One region of the Hydrogenophaga defluvii genome, then DNA from elsewhere that is predicted to be linked to it. Evidence: riboswitches for the same ligand, from Rfam matches in the RefSeq annotation. Region 1 holds a riboswitch; the other holds the start of a gene.

Evidence for each region. A riboswitch is a leader RNA that binds a small molecule or an ion and turns the genes downstream of it on or off. The one in region 1 is predicted to bind cobalamin.
Region 2: linked by a shared signal. The riboswitch ahead of ACFQU0_RS20705 (TonB-dependent receptor domain-containing protein) and the one ahead of ACFQU0_RS06645 (TonB-dependent receptor domain-containing protein) in region 1 are both predicted to bind cobalamin.

The regions. Positions count from the first base shown of each region.
Region 1 covers NZ_JBHTBZ010000014.1:46,364-49,501, forward strand. Annotated here, with positions in the region: gene ACFQU0_RS06625 (sulfite exporter TauE/SafE family protein) at 1-787, opposite strand, end outside; RNA gene ssrS (6S RNA) at 858-1,036, opposite strand; gene ACFQU0_RS06635 (cell division protein ZapA) at 1,062-1,415, opposite strand; gene ACFQU0_RS06640 (DUF904 domain-containing protein) at 1,427-1,645, opposite strand; cobalamin riboswitch at 1,683-1,935, shown strand; gene ACFQU0_RS06645 (TonB-dependent receptor domain-containing protein) at 2,014-3,138, shown strand, end outside.
Region 2 covers NZ_JBHTBZ010000088.1:10,754-13,891, reverse strand. Annotated here, with positions in the region: gene dbpA (ATP-dependent RNA helicase DbpA) at 1-487, shown strand, start outside; partial or broken gene ACFQU0_RS20710 (YebC/PmpR family DNA-binding transcriptional regulator) at 524-1,234, shown strand; cobalamin riboswitch at 1,285-1,525, shown strand; gene ACFQU0_RS20705 (TonB-dependent receptor domain-containing protein) at 1,605-3,138, shown strand, end outside.

The DNA.
Region 1 (3,138 bases):
AGGCCGCCAGCACATAGAGCACCGCGGCAAACGCGCGCTTGAGCTGTTTGACAGGCAAGGCGTGGGCCGCCTTGGCGCCCAGCGGGGCGGTCAGCACGCTGGCCGTGGCAATGACGGCGAGTGCCGGCAGGAAGATGTAGCCCAGTGACCCGGCGGGCAGCCCCTGAACCGAAGCCCCGGCCACCACATAGCCTGCCACGTTGGCCACGGCAATCGGGAAACCCAGCGCGGCGCTGGTGGCCACCGCGTTGTGGATGGCCACGTTGCACCAAGTCATGAACGGCACGCTGACAAAACCGCCGCCCGCACCCACCAGGCCCGAGAGAAAGCCGATCACGCCACCTGCGCCCACCAGGCCGCCCGTGCCCGGCAGCCCCCGGGTGGGCGCCGGCTTTTTGTCCAGCAGCATCTGGGTGCCGGAAAAGCCGACAAAGGCCGCAAACAGCAGCGCCAGCCAGGCGCCTTTGAGCACCGCGAACACGCCCAGGCTCGCCACCATGGCGCCCAGCACAATGCCCGGTGCCAGGCCCTTGACGATGTCCCAGCGCACGGCTCCGCGTTTGTGGTGGGCGCGCACACTGGAGACCGATGTGAAGATGATGGTGGCCATGGAGGTGGCAATGGCCATCTTGACCGACAACTCGGGCGCCACACCACGCGAACCCATGATGAAGGTGATGAAGGGCACCATGATCATGCCGCCCCCTATGCCCAACAGACCGGCCAGAAAACCGGTGCACAGGCCAAGCACGGCCAATTCGACGATGAGGATGGGGTCCAGGAGCATGGGGTGAAGGGAGGTGATGTTGAGCACACGCACGCTCAACTCACCATGCCGAACGCTCAACCGGAAAAAGAGGGTGTCTGCGGTGCCACCGGACCGGCATCCTGAACCGGGGTTCAGGTGGGCGAGGGCAGCAGGGCTTCGGGTTCGTCTGACGCGAGACGCTCACACCCACCATGCAATGTACCAAGCCCGGGCTCAATGAGCATTGGTTCAAGGAAATATAAAGCCCGGCACGCGCCGCAGACAATTGACATTGTAGGCCAGTCGGGCCGCATCAAAGCAGTTGGCCGTCGTTTTCCAGGGCTTGGTCGAGGCGACGCACCAATTGCATCAGACGCGCTTCCACGGCGGTCGATTCTGTCGCCTGTGCATCCGATTGCGCCGGGTCTTCCGTGTGGCCGAAGGAAGACGCGTTGAACGCCAGCGCCTCTTTCTGCGACAGCTCAAAAGCGATGTTCAGCGACGCCAAGACCGCAATACGGTCACGTGCCTTGACCTTGCCCGCGTCGCGGATGCGGCACATCGCCGCATCGACCTTTTCCACCGCATCGAGCAACGTCGCCTCGCCACCGTCTGGGCAGGCCAGCAAATAGCTGTTGCCCATGATCTGAACCTCGATCTGTTTCAGGCCGGGTTTGCTCATGCTTCGTCTTTCACACCGGGCGTTGGCAGGCGTTGGATCAGCAGATCGATGCGCTGGCGCGCCGCGCCCAGCCGCCCCTTGAGGGCGTCACGTTCCTGGGTCAGCGTACGCACCTGTTCGGCCAGCAAGGCGTTGGTGCGGCGCAGTTCCTCGTGTCGCAGCAGCAAGCGCTCGACGCGCTCGGCAATCTGATCGATGGGGTGGGTGGCAGCCATGTCGCCGCCATTGTAGGCGCCGCGCCCGGACCACGTGACTACAATCGGTAGCGTTGGTGCTCGCGGTGTGGCTCACATGCCGCAGTTCAACGGGAAGCTGGGGGATGGCCACCTGCACAGGTGGTGTCTAACCAGCGCTGCCCCCGCAACGGTAAGCGGACGAGAAAGTGGCTTCGCACAGCGGCCACGCCTCCGTTTCCTTCAACGCCACTGGTGGTCCACACGGCCCCTGGGAAGGCGAGGGGAATCGCTCCGCCAGCCCGGATACCGGCCAACAAGGTGGTGGTGCGCGCCCAGGTGTGCGCCGCCTTGACGTCCAGGCACCGTCGGGGAAGGCGGTGAGGACACCTTGATCGATGGACAACCCCATGCGTTCCCGCACCCCCGGCGCCCCCCTTGCCGCGCTGCCCCTGGCCTTGACCCTGGTTTGGCCCACCAGCTCCGCCCATGCACAGCAACAAATCGCGCAACTGCGCGAAACCGTGGTCACCGCCACGCGCGTGGCCCAACCCCTGATGGATGTGGTGGCCGATGTCACCGTGGTCGATCGCGAAGCCATTGAGCGCAGCGGCGCCGTGGGCCTGGCCGACGTGCTGGCGCGCCTGCCCGGCGTCGAGCTGGCCCGCACCGGCGGCCAGGCATCGGTCACGGGCGTGTTTGTGCGCGGGGCCGACCCGCGTTTCACCGCCGTCTTCATCGACGGCGTGCGGGTGGATTCGCAGTCCACCGGCGGTGTCACCTGGAACGCGGTGCCACTCGCGCAGATCGACCGCATCGAGCTGGTGCGTGGCCCGGCCGCCGCCGTGTACGGCTCCGATGCCGTGGGCGGCGTGTTGCAACTGTTCACCCGCAAGGGCGAGGCCGGTTTTGCACCCACTGCCTCGCTGGGCGTGGGCAGCCACGGTTTGGCCAGCGTCCAGCTGGGCCTCAGCGGCGGCAACGGCACGGTGGACTACGCCTTGTCGCTGGCGGGCGAACGCGCCAGTGGCTTCGATTCCCAACCCGGCGCCAACCCCGACAAGGACGGTCACCGCAACCGCTCGGCATCGGCACGCCTGGGCTGGCAGGTGGACGCGCGCCACCGGCTGGAAGCCACGGCCCTGACCAGCCATGTGAACAGCCAATACGACGGCTACATGCCCGACGTGGACGACCGCAGCGTGCACGACCTCAGCACCCTGGGTTTGAACTGGACGGCGCGTTGGTCCGACAGTTACCAGACGCGCGTGAGCAGCAGCCGCAGCCGCGACCGCTACGACAGCCTGCCCTTCAGCTTCCTCACCGCGACCGACATCACCAGTCACCTGTTCCACAACGAATGGCGCCTGGGCGCACAGGTGTTCACCGCCGCGCTGGAGCGCCGTGAAGACGAGTTGGACAACAGCAGCACCACGCCCACCATTTCAGGCCGCCATCAGGACGCGCTGGCGCTGGGCTATGGCTGGAATGCCGGGGCGCACGCCTTGCAGCTCAACGCCCGCCACGACAAGGAC
Region 2 (3,138 bases), on a different contig from region 1:
CACCGACGTGGCCGCGCGTGGGCTGGACATTGCGAGCCTCGCCGCCGTCATCAACGTCGACGTGACGCCCGACCCCGAGGTGCACATCCACCGCATCGGCCGCACCGGGCGCGCCGGTGAAAGTGGCCTGGCGCTGAACCTGGCCAGCCTCGATGAAATGGGCGCGGTGGGCCGCATCGAACAACTGCAGAAGCAAGAGTCGGTGTGGCACCCGCTGGACGAGCTCAAGCCCACCGGCAGCGGCCCGCTGCTGGCGCCCATGGTCACCTTGCACATCCAGGGCGGGCGCAAGGAAAAAATCCGCCCCGGCGACGTGCTGGGCGCCCTCACCGCCGACCTGGGCTACACCCGCGAACAGGTGGGCAAGATCAACGTCAACGAGTGGTCCACCTACATCGCGGTGGACCGCGCCATCGCCGAGCAGGTGGCGAACCGGCTCAGCCGCATCAAGGGCAAAAACGTCAAGGCACGCCTGCTCGAAGACTGAAGCCCCAAACATTCATCACACACAAAGGTACGCAGCATGGGCGCGCAATGGAAAGCGAAACACAAGGACCTGGCGGCCAACGCCAAGGGGCGCTTGTTCGGCAAACTGGTCAAGGACATCATGATCGCGGCGCGCGATGGCGCCGACCCCAACGCCAACGCGCGCCTGCGCCTGGCGGTGGAGCAGGCCCGCAAGGCATCGATGCCCAAAGACACGCTGGACCGCGCGATCAAGAAAGGCGCGGGCCTCAGCGGTGAAGTCGTGCATTTCGAGCATGTGATCTACGAAGGGTTTGCCCCGCACCGCGTGCCGGTGATGGTGGAATGCCAGACCGACAACGTGAACCGCGCCGCCTCCGAGATGCGGGTGCTGTTCCGCAAGGGCCAACTGGGCACCTCGGGTTCTGTCGCCTGGGATTTTGACCACGTGGGCCTGATCGAAGCCGAACCGGCCACGCCCGGCGCCGACCCCGAACTGGCCGCGATCGAGGCCGGCGCGCAGGACTTCGAGCCCGCCGATGAGGACGGTGCAACCCTGTTCATCACCGCGCCCACCGACCTCGATCTGGTGGGCCGCGCCCTGCCCGCCCATGGCTTCAAGTTGCTGTCGTCCAAGCTGGGCTACCGGCCCAAGAACCCGGTCAGCGCCGCCAGTCTCACGCCCGCGCAACTGGACGAGGTGGAAAGTTTCCTGGCGGCGCTGGACGCCAACGAAGACGTGCAAAACGTGTTTGCGGGATTGGTCGGCCGACCTGTACTGCGGCACACATCGAACCAAGGCGAAGACAACGGCGCAGTGTTTACAATGCGCTCGTTGGTGCTCGCGGCCCGCCTCTTGGGCCGCAGTTCAACGGGAAGCTGGGGGGAACCGGCCTGTAACACAGGCCACTCCTAACCAGCGCTGCCCCCGCAACGGTAAGCGGACGGGGTGATCCTCACCCCCGCATCCCTCACTGCCACTGGCCGCCCGCAAGGCGACTGGGAAGGCGACGGATGTTGCTCCGCCAGCCCGGATACCGGCCAACAAGGGGGTGCCACGCCTGCATCGCAAGCGCGGCACCGTAAGGTCCATTCACCGTCGGGGAAGGCGGTGCGGACATCCTGGCTTGTTCTTGTTCATGAAAACCCGCTCTCTCCGCGCGCACCGTGCCGCGTGGGCCTTGGCCGCCTGTGCCTCACCGTTGTGCCACGCCCAAACCTCGGCCGAGGTCACTGTGGCCGCCCTGTCCGAAACCCTGGTCACCGCCACCCGCGTTGTGCAGCCGCTGACCGACGTGGTGGCCGACGTCACCCTGATTGACCGCGAGGCGTTGGAACGCAGCGGCGCCACCGGCATTGCCGACGTGCTGGCCCGCCAGCCCGGCATCACCATCGCCCGCAACGGTGGCCCTGGCGCCACCACCAGCGTGTTTGTGCGCGGGGCCGAAAGCCGCTTCACCACCGTGCTGGTGGACGGCGTGCGGGTGGACTCGCAATCCACCGGCGGCGCCACCTGGAACGCCATCCCGCTGGCGCAGATCGATCGCATCGAGATCGTCCGAGGTCCGGCCGCCGCGGTCTACGGCTCCGACGCCCTCGGTGGTGTCATCCAGATCTTTACCCGCCGGGGCGAAGCCGGCTTCAACCCGAGCGTGGGCATGGGGGTGGGCAGCCATGGCACGCGCCAGGTGGAGGCGGGCCTCAGTGGTCGCGAAGGCGCCTTCGACTACGCACTTTCGCTCAGCCGCGACAGCAGCCAGGGCTTCAACGTGCAGCCCAGTGGCAACCCCGACCGCGACGGGTATGAGCATGAGGCCCTCAGTGCGCGTCTGGGCTGGCAGCTCCACCGCGAACACCGGCTGGAAGCCACGACGCTGCACACCCGTCAGGACACGCAATACGACGCGTCCACCCCGGGCCGGGACGACCATGCCTTGCACCGGCTGAACACCCTGGGCCTGCAATGGCTGGCGCAATGGAGCCCCAGCCACAACAGCCGCCTGAGCGTGAACCGCAGCCGCGACCGCTACGAGACCCGACCTTCGCCCTACGTGACCGACACCCACATCACAAGCTACCTGCTGCACAACAGCTGGCATGCCGGCGGACAACAGTGGTCGGTGGACCTGGAGCGCCGCGAGGATGAGCTGGACAACGCCAGCACCACCCCCACTCGCACCCGTCGTTCGCAGGACGCGCTGGCCCTGGGCCACGGCCGCCGCTGGGATGGGCACAGCCTGCAGCTTAACCTGCGCCACGACCAGGACAGCGAGTTCGGCGGCAAGACCACCGGCAGCGCGGCCTACGCCTACGAGCTGTCGCCCCAGTGGCGCGCCAGCGCCTCGGCCGGCACGGCCTTCCGTGTGCCCACGCTGTACCAGCGCTTCAGCATCTACGGCACGCCGGACCTGAAGGCCGAGTCCGGCCGCAACATCGAGTTCGGACTGAAGCACGACACGCCCACGCGCCACTTCGCCGTGGTGGCCTACCGCAACCGGGTGGACAACCTCATCACCTATGTGAGCGGTCCCGGCAGCTGCGTCAACGGCACGGGCAGGCTACCCGGCTGCTACGGCAACACCGCGCGCGCGCAGTACCAGGGCGTCACCTTCAGCGGCGACCAGCGCCTGGGCCACACCGTGCTGCGCGCCTCGCTGGACCTGCTGGACCCGC